Regions from separate parts of the Paenalcaligenes sp. GW821-LYS-B07-1 genome, predicted to be linked through region 1. Evidence: predicted binding sites of a transcription regulator. Region 1 holds the regulator's gene; each other region holds the start of a gene.

Region 1 (4,243 bases):
AGGTATTCCATGCTGTAGCGACTTGCTTGGAAAGCTCTAGGTGCCCACCTTGGGAATCTAATAAGGCATATTGATTCGCACTTTTGAGCAGACTTTGATGAGCATGTTGGCCATGTATGTCTACGAGGTGCTCACCCACATCACGCAGTTGCCCCAAGGTGGCGGCGGTACCGTTGATGTAGGCGCGGCTGCGTCCTTGGGCGTCGATGACACGGCGTAGCAGTAAATCTTCGCCGTCTTCCAAATCGTTATTTTTCAGCCATTCACGAATGTCGTCATTCAGATCAAAGTGTGCACTGAGATCGGTTTTTTCACATCCTTCACGTATGACACGGGTGTCGCCGCGAGCACCAAGCAGCAGCGACAACGCGTCTATAAGTATGGATTTCCCGGCACCAGTTTCGCCAGAAAAAACCGTGAAGCCGTCTTCGAAATCGATGAGGGCTTCATCCACAATGACAAAATCACGTATATGCAGGGATCGCAGCATAAGCAGGGATTATTCGTTGGCGTCGTTGGGTTGTGGGATACGGTTCCAGTCCAATTTCTGACGCAAAGTAGAAAAGAAACTGTAGCCGGTGGGGTGAATAAAACAAACTGTTTTTTGAGCGCGGCGAATCTCTACGCAGTCGCCAGGCTGGCAGTCAGACCACGCTTGCATGTCGAAGTGCACGCTGGCACCCGATTCAACTCTGCCTAACGCTGTAATGGTCAAACTCAAGGTGCTGCTGTCAGGCACCACTACAGGGCGATTAGACAGTGTTTGCGGCGCTACAGGCACCAGTAAGAAGGCATTGAGTGTGGGATACAAAATAGGGCCGTTAGCGGCCAGTGCGTAGGCAGTGGAGCCGGTTGGTGTGGCTACGACAATACCGTCAGCACGTTGGCGGTGCATAAACACACCATCCAGCTCTACACGCAGCTCGATCATGCCGCCACGACCAGCGCGGTTAATTACGATATCATTGAGCGCAATGCCTGAAACCAGTGTCTGACCATCGCGTATGATGCGACCTTCCAGCAGGCTGCGGTGTTCAGTTTCGTACTGGCCGTTGATGACGCTGGTGATCGCTTCGTGAGCGTGTGGCAGTGGGATGTCGGTGATGAAACCTAGTCGGCCGTGGTTAATCCCAATCAAGGGGACGCCACTGTGCGCCAATTGACGTGCTGCACCCAGCATCGTGCCGTCACCACCCACGATGATAGCGAGATCAGCGTGTTGGCCGATTTCATCAAAACTGACACAGGGGATATCCTGTATACCTGTGTAGTGCGCTGTATCGCTTTCTATAATGACCGAGCAACCCGCTTGCTTTAGCGTGTGGGCAACGGCTCGCAGCGGGGCATCAAGTCCCGAGTCATGATAGCGACCCACGAGGGCGACCGTTTTGAAATGCATGAGGTAAATTGCCTTATGATGGAATAGGAATAGGATAATCTGAATTACTGGATTATAGAATTGTGTAAGGGTTTAGGGCATTGATGCTGCAGTTTGATCCTGATGTGAGTGTATGAAATAAGCATGGCAAAATATCTGGACGATAGATCAAGCGCATTATTGACGCTATTAATTGAGCGTTACATAGCTGACGGTCAGCCGGTTGGGTCACGTACTCTATCTAGGCTTTTTGACTTGTCGCCAGCCACCATACGCAACGTGATGGCTGACTTGGAAGACCTAGGGTTAATTCATAGTCCGCATACCTCGGCGGGGCGTATACCAACGCCTCAAGGGTACCGTATGTTTGTGGACAGGCTCTTGGCAGTACCGCAGTTCGAGGTGCCTCACATCGAGCCCTTACAGCTACGTTTGCCTATGGAAGAGCCAGCTCGTGCGGTGTCATCAGCGGCAGCGTTGTTGTCTAACTTGTCGCAATTTGCAGGTGTGGTGATGGTGCCGCGCCGTGCCCAAACTTTCAAACACATTGAGTTCATTCGCCTCTCGGGCAAAAGGGTGCTGCTAATCATGGTATCGCCCGACGGTGACGTGCAAAACCGCATTTTGTTCATGTCACGAGAGTATCGCGAAGAAGAGCTCACCGAAGCCAGTAATTTCTTTAATCAGCACTTCTCAGGAAAGTCGTTTTCTGTAGTGCGTGAGTCGTTGGCAGACGAGCTGTCTAGCTTGCAAGTAGACATTTCTAAGCTGATGCAAGCAGCGGTAGCGGCCAGCACGGCGGAGTCCGACATTGAAGAAGATGTGGTGATTTTCGGTGAGAGTAAGCTCTTGGACGTGAGTGAAATGACGGATGACTTAAGTCGTTTGCGCCGCTTGTTCCAGTTGTTTGAAAAGAAAACTGAATTGCTGCATTTGCTGGATGCCTCCAGTCATGCGCATGGCGTACAAATTTATATTGGTGGTGATTCTACATTGTTGCCTTTAGACGACGTTTCCATGGTGACAGCGCCTTATGGTGTGGATGGCGAGGTGGTAGGCACCTTGGGGGTGATTGGTCCCTCACGTATGGCTTACGACAAGGTTATTCCTATCGTGGACATCACCGCCAAGTTATTGTCCAATGCCTTGAGCTGTAACCAGAATAATTGATAAGAATGGCGCTGCCTGAGAGGGCTCAGTGCGGCGCATAGGGCGTACATATGCTGTTAACTACCTATTTGCCTGAACCATCGGATCCATCTTTGTTGGATGCGCACATTGCCAGTCGTCCTGCTACGCCAGTAGGCATAGTGGTGATGAATCTGGGTACGCCGGATCACCCAGATGCCGGATCCATACGACGTTACCTCAAAGAGTTTTTGTCGGACCCGCGTGTAATTGAGATTCCACAACCTGTGTGGCAATTGATTTTACGCGGGGCGATCTTGCCATTCAGACCACGTAAGCTGGTAGAAAAATACCAAATGATCTGGATGTCTGAAGGGGCTCCGCTGTTGGTGTATAGCCAGCGACAAGCCGATGGGTTGCAGCAACGTTTGGACCCAACCGGCCAGCACGTCAAAGTAGAACTGGCGATGCGCTATGGAAATCCATCTGTAGAACGTGCTGTTGATAAATTACGCGCACAGGGCTGTGAACGCATCTTGGTGGTGCCGTTGTATCCGCAGTATGCAGCAAGTACCACAGCCACGGCGGTAGATGCTGTGACGCGTTATGCTGCGAAAATGCGTAACCAACCCGAGCTACGTTTTATACGCAGTTATTGCGATCATCCTGCGTACATAAAGCCGTTAGCACAATCTATTACTACCTATTGGGAAGCGCAGGGCAAACCAGAACGTTTGCTGCTGAGCTTCCACGGTTTGCCACGTCGTTGTGCTGAAAAGGGCGATCCATATCACCGCGAGTGTATGCTGACCACGGCAGCGTTACGCCGTGAACTGGAAGCCACTGGAGTGCCAGTACAAGCTGCCTTCCAAAGTCGTTTTGGAGCCGAGCGTTGGTTAGAGCCGTACACTGAACCGCTGTTGCGTCAGTGGGCTAAGGAGGGTGTGAAAAACGTACATGTGGTGTGTCCTGGGTTTTTGGCGGATTGCTTGGAAACACTGGAAGAAATCAAACTCATGTGCCGTGATGCATTCTTGGAAGAAGGTGGTCAAGAGTTCGCCTATATCCCCTGTTTGAACGATGATAAAGAGTGGGTAGATGGCTTAGCGCAATTGGTACGCGAACACGCGGCAGGCTGGCTTTCATAAGTTAAATGTAAAAATAGCCGTGGATCTCTTGAATATGGGGTGTGTGATCCCCATATGGAAAACAGTGATGTTTTTTTGCCGTGGAGATCCATTATGTCTGCATCAACAGACCAGAACGAAAACCAGATTCCTGAAGACAACCAACCTGAAAACGAGTCCATTGATGTGGCAGCAGAATCGCTTGTCGAATCTGGACTGGATCAGCAGTTGGAAGAAGCTCAGGCTAAAGTAGCCCAGTACTACGACCAGTTGCTGCGCGCTAAAGCCGAAATGGAAAACATTCGCCGTCGTGCGGATGACGAGGTATCTAAGGCACGTAAATTTGGGACTGAGTCCTTTGCCGAGAGCCTGTTGCCAGTACGTGATAGCTTGGAAGCTGCGCTGGCACAAGAAGAACAAACGATTGAAGCCTTCCGTGAAGGCGTGGAAACTACGCTGCGTCAGTTGGATAACGCGTTCACACGCAATCAGCTTAAAGAAGTAGCTCCACAAGCAGGCGATAAATTCGACCCGCATCTGCATCAAGCAATTTCTACAGTGCCCTCCGATCAAGCCGAAGGTACTGTCGCGATGGCATTGCAAAAAGGTT
Region 2 (4,243 bases), 820 kb from region 1:
TATGGCGCTAAAGGCTTGGCTTACATCAAAGTAAACGATGTGGCGAACATCCCTGAGGGTCTGCAGTCCCCAATCGTGAAGAACATCGACAACGACGCACTGCGCGCCGTGATGGAACGTACAGGCGCTCAAAACGGCGACTTGATCTTCTTTGGTGCAGACAAAACGTCCGTAGTGAACGATGCTATGGGTGCGCTGCGTATCAAGATTGGCCACAGCGAGCATGGTCGCAAGCATGGCTTGGTTGAAGCAGGCTGGAAACCGCTGTGGGTTGTGGATTTCCCGATGTTCGAGTACGACGAAGAAACCAAGCGTTACTACGCGGCACACCACCCATTCACCAGCCCCAAAGATGGTCACGAAGACTTCTTGGAAACCGATCCCGCCAAAGTGCAGGCCAAAGCCTACGATATGGTATTGAACGGTTGGGAAATGGGCGGTGGTTCGGTACGTATTCACCGTGCTGATGTTCAAAGTAAAGTGTTCTCTGCATTGAACATCAATGCTGAAGAGGCTCGCGAGAAATTCGGCTTCTTGCTGGATGCGCTGCAATACGGTGCGCCTCCACACGGTGGTATTGCCTTTGGTTTGGACCGCATGATCACAATGATGGCTGGTGCAGATTCCATCCGTGACGTGATTGCGTTCCCCAAAACACAGCGTGCTCAGTGTTTGTTGACTCACGCGCCTTCCGGTGTAGACGAGAAGCAGTTGAAAGAGTTGCACATCCGCTTGCGTCCACAGGAAGCTAAGCCCGCCTAAGGCTATGGGAATCATACGAGTCGTTAGCTACAACATTCATAAGGGGCGCACGGCCACAGGTGGTCGTGAGTCCCTAGAAGAGTTGAAGCTAGGGCTGTATGGTCTGGCCCCGGACCTGCTGTTTTTGCAGGAGGTTCAGGGGCGCAACGACCAGCAAGCAACGCTGGACGCGCAGCACGAATCATTGGCTGCGGTATTACGCATGCGTAATGCGTATGGGTGTAATGCGGTGCGAGAATTTACCGATCACGGTAATGCACTGCTCTCCCGATACCCTATTTTGCACCACGAAAATGAAGACATTTCAGATCACCGCTTAGAACAGCGTGGCCTGCTTCATGCTGTGGTGGATATTGAAGGCAGACCGGTGCACTGTATTGTGGTGCATTTGGGTTTGTTTGGTGGTGGTAGAGCGCGTCAGGCGCAGGCCTTGGTGGATAGAATTCACCGCTTAGTGCCCGATGATGAACCTCTACTTATCGCTGGGGATTTCAACGACTGGAACAATAAGCTAGCCCCTATTTTCGTGAAGCAACTAGGCTTGTACGAAGTGTTTTCGTTTGCCTCTATGGTGAAGGGGCGTACTGGGCCAGGCTTCAAGCTGCGACAGCCTATGAATTGGCTGCGAGGCTGGTCCAAACAAGAAGGCAGCGAGATACACACACCGCAATTGGGTGTGGGCGGTAATGCCCGCCTGACCTTGCCACCGCGCACTTTTCCAGCTGCATTCCCTTTCTTGAGATTAGACCGTATTTATCAGCGCGGCTTTGCCGTGCGTACAGCGAAAGTGCTGCAGGGTTTGCCTTGGAAGCAAATCTCAGACCACGCTCCTATACTGACAGAATTGGAACTTCCTTAAATGGCTGAGGACATTTACGCCCACATTACGCCAGTCATCATTGTAAAAAATGGGGCTGCGCATGTGCGCCGTACCATTGGTGCGTTGAAGCCATTTAGGCAAGTGGTGGTGTATGACAATGGCTCTACAGACGATACCTTGAGTTTGCTGAGTGAGTATCCCAACGTGAAAGTGGTGCAAGGCAGCTTTATGGGCTTTGGCCCTACAAAGAATGCGGCAGCGTCACACGCAGAAACCGACTGGATTCTGTCGTTGGACATTGATGAGCAGGTGAATCAGAAGTTGCTGGATGCATTGGCAGATTGGCCCCTAGAAGAAGAAAGCAAAGTAGGGGAAGTGCTGCGCAATAATTACTTTTGTGGCAAGCATATACGCACTAACGGTTGGGGCAAAGACTGGTTATGCCGCTTGTATAACCGTCGCCAGCATCGTTTCACCGACAGTCAGGTACATGAAAAAGTGAAGCTGGACGGTCGTAGCCAAGTGGTGCGATTAAAAGGCGGGCTAGAACACGAGGCAGTGACTGACGTAGGTCAGCTTTTGGTCAAAACGCAATACTACTCAGAGCTGTATGCCAATTCCGAACGAGCACGGTTGTATACCTTTCCCGTGGTGGTGTTTAAAGCGGCATTCCGTTTTTTTAGATCGTATTTCTTGCAGTTGGGCATATTGTCAGGCTCGCGCGGCATGATGATTGCTGTGGGCGAAGCGACAGGCGTTTTCTTCCGCTACAGCAAAGTGTATCAGCGCAAGAAATTTACACAGAAATCTGATAAAAACACGTAAAAATACGGAACTTTCTGCGTATTTTGACCTCTTATTATGTGTTTCCTTATTTAGCACTCAGTGTGCTAGAGTGCTAGAATAATAACGGCTTATGCAGAAACTTTGTTATCACTCTGTGGCTTTCACAGAACGATAACCTTGATACAGGATTATTCATGACCCACACATCGCAATCTTTGGCTCTCGCGCCTGCCACCCAGTTGGCTGCTGCCGTATCCAATCCCGGCGCGTTGGGTACGTTAGAGGCCTATATTTCCGCTGTGAATGCTCAGCCTGTGCTGACTCAAGAAGAGGAAGTGGCCCTCGGCCAGCGTCTACAAAAAGAAAGTGATCTTGACGCTGCTCGTCAATTGATCATGTCCCATTTACGTCTGGTGGTGTCTATTTCACGCCAGTACCTAGGTTATGGCCTGCCGCAGGCTGACCTGATCCAAGAAGGCAATATTGGCCTGATGAAAGCAGTAAAACGGTTTGACCCAGACCGTGGTGTGCGTCTGGTTTCGTTTGCTGTGCATTGGATCAAAGCTGAAATCCACGAGTATGTGGTGCGCAATTGGCGCTTGGTAAAAATCGCCACTACCAAGGCGCAACGCAAACTGTTTTTTAACCTGCGTCGTATGCGCCCAGAAGATGGGCAAACGCTGAATCCTGCGGAAATTGATGATATCGCACGTGAATTGAATGTGCGTCCGCAAGATGTGAGCGAGATGGAAATACGCCTGACAGGTGGCGAATTGGCATTGGAGTCCTCTATGGATGACGATGACGAGGGTTTTGCACCTATTAGCTATTTGTCAGATGAAGGTGCGTTTGAACCTACCCAAGTATTGGCAGAGCGTGCCGCTCAGTCGTTGCAAGGCGAAGGCTTGGAAAGCGCGTTAGAAAAACTAGACCCACGTTCTCGTCGCATTATTGAGGCTCGTTGGTTGCAAGACGACCAATCTTCTACGCTACATGAGTTGGCTGCCGAGTTTGGTGTATCAGCAGAACGTATTCGTCAGATTGAAGTAGCAGCGATGAAAAAAATGCGCACCTACCTGCAGGTGGCAGCGTAACAATCATTTACATAAAAAATTCGTCAGAGAGAGAACTAATAGGAAGAACAGTCATCAAAGTAGTATCTGCAGCGTTATTCATATCCCTGTGTGGCGCTGCGTGCATCTACTTCGGCTTCTCCTCTTCCCCCTCTCTGATAGAAGTAGATGCTTTAAGGACACCTGCCCAGGTGTCCTTTTTTTATGTGCGTTAAGTAGGGTTAGACTTCAGTAGCAACCATAAATCGTGCTGTATATCTTCAGCGCTGGCGTCTCCGCGCATTAAAACCCTAGTCTTGCCTTCCTGATCGATGAGATAAAACGACGAGGAATGGTCCATGGTGTATTGCCCCACCTGTGGTGAGGGGACTTTCACGTAAAAGGCTTTAAAGGATTGCGCCGTCTTGCGTACTTGATCAGGTGTGCCAGTGAGACCGATGAAGGTAGGATCAAAAGCTTCTACATACGCTTTCATGACCTCTGGGGTGTCACGGTCAGGGTCGACGGTAATCAGCAGTACTTGCACGTCCTTGGCATCATCGCCCAACATTTCTACAGCACTGGCTAATTGCACCATGGCGGTAGGGCATATGTCTGGGCATTGCGTAAAGCCGAAGAACACCACGACTACTTTCCCTTTGAAGTCTTTCAGGGTGCGTGTTTCACCGTTACCATCTATTAACTCTAACGTATGACCTATGTTGGCGGTGGATATGTCATTGCCAGTAAAGGGCAGTGGCTCAGGTTCTGGTGAGCACGCAGCAAGTCCTGCGCTGAGTAACAGTACAGACAATAGACGGGG
Region 3 (4,243 bases), 1.6 Mb from region 1:
TGGTGAACACCATACCTTCTTTTAAGGCCTGCCCAGTTTTGGGTTTGCCCCAGTGCAGTACATCAGGCTGCTCGTGCATTTCTCTACCAATGCCGTGGCCACAGTAGTCCCGCACAACAGAATAACCATGCAGGCGTGCGTGGCGCTCAATGGCATGGCCTATATCACCTAGTCGCGCACCAGGGCGCACAGCACGAATACCTTTCCACATGGCTTCGTAGGTAATTCGTACTAATTGCTTGGCGGCTGGCGATACGTCACCCACCAAGTAGGTTTTGCTGGAGTCAGCAATAAAGCCATTTTTTTCCAACGTAATATCGAAATTCACGATATCGCCGTTTTGTAGAATGTCTGTGTGTGAGGGCATGCCATGACACACTACATTGTTGGGTGAGGCATTGAGGGCATAGGCATAGCCGTATTGACCCTTGCTAGCAGGGCGAGCGTGTAGCTCATGAACAATGAAGTGATCAACGATGTCGTTGATCTGCATGGTGGTCATGCCTATCAAGTTGTAGCGATCTAAATGTGCAAAAACAGAAGCCAGCAGTTTTCCTGATTCTGCCATCAGGGAGAGCTCTTCGGGGCTTTTAATCATAAGGATGTGCTACTTGCCGATTGAGGGTCTACGCCTGCGGCTTGCAGTTCACGAGCGACCAACTCATTGAATGGCACGGTGGGGTTCATTTCGCACAGCATGCCCATTTTGATCCAGAAAGCGGCTTGTGCGTTGATGGATCTGCAGGTGACAGCGCTTGCTTTGCGTAGTTGATCGTGCAGCTCATCGTCAATATTTACTATACCCATATACTACCTATATACGAAACGTATATGAATCATATCATATGGGATGTTTGTGATGTAAAGCAGCAAAGAAAAAACCCTGCAGCAATGCTGCAGGGTTTTTAGAGGGGTTTCACGCTTTTGCTAAGCAAGGCGCGAAGGAGGATGGGGGTTTAGAAGCCGCCCATGCCGCCCATACCACCCATGCCGCCCATGCCGCCCATGTCAGGCATACCTTCTGCCTTGTCATCAGCGATTTCGGCAACAGCAACTTCAGTTGTCAGCAACAGGCTGGCTACGGAAGCAGCATTTTGCAGAGCTGTACGTGTTACTTTGGTTGGATCCAGAACACCAGCAGCTACCAAGTCTGTGTACTCGCCTGTGGAAGCGTTGTAACCGTAGTTACCTTCGCCAGCAGCAACAGCGTTTACTACTACGCTTGGCTCGTCGCCAGCGTTAGCAACGATAGTGCGCAGAGGAGCTTCGATAGCGCGCAGTACCAGTTTGATACCAGCGTCTTGATCCAGGTTGTCGCCTGCCAGTGCAGCAACAGCAGAGCGAGCACGAATCAGAGCTACGCCACCGCCAGGAACGATACCTTCTTCTACCGCAGCGCGAGTGGCGTGCAGAGCATCTTCCACGCGAGCTTTTTTCTCTTTCATTTCTACTTCAGTAGCAGCACCAACGCGGATCACAGCAACACCGCCAGCCAGTTTGGCTACGCGCTCTTGCAGTTTTTCACGATCGTAGTCGGAAGTTGCTTCTTCGATCTGAACGCGGATTTGTTTTACGCGTGCTTCGATGGATGGGCTGTCGCCTGCGCCATCAATGATCGTTGTGTTTTCTTTAGCTACTTCGATGCGTTTGGCTTGACCCAGGTGCTCAAGAGTAGTTGTTTCCAGAGACATACCGGTTTCTTCGGAAATCACGGTACCGCCAGTCAGGATAGCGATGTCTTCCAGCATAGCTTTACGACGGTCGCCGAAGCCAGGAGCTTTAACAGCAACAGTTTTCAGGATACCGCGGATGTTGTTCACAACCAGAGTAGCCAGAGCTTCGCCTTCAACGTCTTCAGCAATGATCAGCAGAGGACGGCTGGATTTAGCAACTTGCTCCAATACTGGCAGCAGGTCACGGATGTTGCTGATTTTCTTGTCGAAGATCAGGATGAAAGGCTCATCCATTGCAGCAACTTGTTTGTCTGGGTTGGTGATGAAGTAAGGAGACAGGTAGCCGCGGTCGAACTGCATACCTTCTACTACGTCCAGTTCGTTTTCCAGGGATTTACCGTCTTCAACAGTAATCACACCTTCTTTACCCACTTTGTCCATTGCGTTAGCAATGATTTCGCCGATGGATGTATCGCTGTTTGCAGAGATAGAACCAACTTGAGCGATTTCTTTGCTAGTTGCGCATGGGCGGGACAGTTTGCGCAGTTCTTCAACTGTTACAGCAACAGCTTTGTCGATACCACGTTTCAGGTCCATTGGGTTGATGCCAGCGGCAACGTATTTCAGACCTTCTTCAACGATGGCTTGAGCCAATACAGTAGCGGTAGTAGTACCGTCACCAGCGTTGTCGGAAGTTTTGGAAGCAACTTCTTTCACCAACTGAGCGCCGATGTTTTCGAATTTGTCTTTCAGCTCGATTTCTTTAGCAACGGAAACACCGTCTTTAGTCACGGTAGGAGCGCCGAAAGAGCGATCCAGAACTACGTTACGGCCTTTAGGGCCCATCGTTGTTTTTACAGCGTTAGCCAGTGTGTTTACGCCGCGTACGATACGTGAACGGGCGTCATCACCAAAAAATACTTGTTTAGCAGCCATTGTATATTCTTCCTAGAATTTGATACGTGAGACGTAGGGTTACTCGATGATCGCGAGAACTTCTTCTTCGCGGATAACCAGCAGCTCTTCGCCGTCTACTTTGACAGCCTGGCCTGCGTATTTGCCGAACAAAATTTTATCGCCGACTTTCAGGTCCAGGGGCTGAACCTTGCCGTCATCTGTGCGTTTGCCGGGGCCTACTGCAACTACTTCACCTTGATCAGGTTTTTCAGCAGCGCTCTCAGGGATAACAATACCGGAGGCAGTGGTGCGCTCGTTGTCCAGACGCTTTACGATCACGCGATCGTTCAGAGGACGTAGTGCCATGGTTGAACTCCTGTTCAAAAAAAGCAAATAAATTTGATAAAAATGGTTCGGGAGAAGTGTTAGCACTCAACCCGAGAGAGTGCTAATAATTATAAGGGCGAAAATTTGTAATTCAAGAGCCTATATACCTAGGGGGTGTAAGTGTTTCTCCTAGGAATTAGTTGTCTTGGATGTTTCACCTAAGCAGCATGACTACATGCGAATTAGGGGATTGCCCTCTACCTCTACGCACCCATTATTTATACATGGGGGTAGTCAGGTCGCTTTCAAGCTGCTGTTACATCTTTAGTGTGCGTAACAGGTGGTAGTGCTTGCGCTGTCACAAGGTAGTCAAAGCCCAAGTATGATGTACTGATAGATATGTTTTTATGTGATTGCTGTTCTGTTTAGGGAGAGTGCAAAGCATGTCCGGGTCCAGTCTTTATGACCAATTTATAACGTTGGCGAAAAATCAGGAAAAACGTGTGTGCGCTGTGGCGCATCCCTGCGATGAAGTTTCTCTGACCGCCGCTTTGGAAGCGCGCGAGCAAGGTTTTTTTGATTTGGTGTTGGTAGGGCCGGAATCCCGCATCAAAGCGGTAGCCAGCGCGCATCAGTTAGACATCTCTGGCGTGCGCATCGTCAATGCAGCGCATAGCCACGAGTCAGCTGAAATAGCAGTACGCGAAGTCATGGCAGGGCGTGCTGAGCTGTTAATGAAAGGCAGCTTGCATACTGATGAATTGATGCACGCAGTATTGGCTACCGATGGCAAAGGCTTACGTACTGAGCGCAGACTCAGCCACGTATTTTTGATGGATGTGCCACGCTATTCTGATTTGCTGTTCATTACGGATGCGGCAATTAATATTCATCCAGATCTCACCACCAAAGCCGATATCGTGCAAAACGCCATTGATCTGCACTACGGTTTAGGGTTGGGGCAGCCGCGTGTGGCGTTGCTGTCAGCGGTAGAGCAAGTGACTGCCAAAATTCCTAGCACCTTAGAAGCCGCAGCGCTGTGCAAAATGGCCGACAGAGGGCAAATTACTGGCGGATTAGTAGATGGGCCGTTGGCCTTGGATAACGCGATTAGCGTGGCAGCGGCTGAAATCAAAGGCATACATTCTCCAGTCGCTGGCAGGGCACAGATTCTGGTCGTGCCTGATCTAGAGGCCGGTAATATGCTGGCGAAAAATCTAAGCTTTATGTCGGGTGCTAAAGCAGCAGGTATTGTGCTGGGTGGGCGTGTGCCTATTATCTTGACCAGTAGGGCAGATAGTGGCGAAACACGTTTGGCATCTTGCGCAGTAGCGTCGGTGTATGCT

The links. The regulator HrcA, encoded in region 1, represses chaperone genes, less so after heat shock. The targets are predictions, from matches to a motif close to TTAGCACTCNNNNNNNNNGAGTGCTAA.
Region 2: a site for HrcA is predicted at 2,458-2,484, ahead of rpoH (RNA polymerase sigma factor RpoH). Genes of this name have one in related genera too.
Region 3: a site for HrcA is predicted at 2,996-3,022, ahead of AC3QL0_RS02685 (co-chaperone GroES). Genes of this name have one in related genera too.

What each region holds. Positions count from the first base shown of each region.
Region 1 is NZ_CM179516.1:2,524,865-2,529,107, reverse strand. It holds gene recN (DNA repair protein RecN) at 1-490, opposite strand, end outside; gene AC3QL0_RS12065 (NAD kinase) at 500-1,399, opposite strand; gene hrcA (heat-inducible transcriptional repressor HrcA) at 1,535-2,548, shown strand; gene hemH (ferrochelatase) at 2,599-3,654, shown strand; gene grpE (nucleotide exchange factor GrpE) at 3,748-4,243, shown strand, end outside.
Region 2 is NZ_CM179516.1:3,344,324-3,348,566, reverse strand. It holds gene aspS (aspartate--tRNA ligase) at 1-762, shown strand, start outside; gene AC3QL0_RS16100 (endonuclease/exonuclease/phosphatase family protein) at 767-1,621, shown strand; gene AC3QL0_RS16095 (glycosyltransferase family 2 protein) at 1,622-2,407, shown strand; gene rpoH (RNA polymerase sigma factor RpoH) at 2,563-3,462, shown strand; gene AC3QL0_RS16085 (SCO family protein) at 3,653-4,243, opposite strand, start outside.
Region 3 is NZ_CM179516.1:554,123-558,365, forward strand. It holds gene map (type I methionyl aminopeptidase) at 1-598, opposite strand, end outside; gene AC3QL0_RS02675 (ParD-like family protein) at 595-807, opposite strand; gene groL (chaperonin GroEL) at 957-2,609, opposite strand; gene AC3QL0_RS02685 (co-chaperone GroES) at 2,649-2,936, opposite strand; gene AC3QL0_RS02690 (phosphate acetyltransferase) at 3,341-4,243, shown strand, end outside.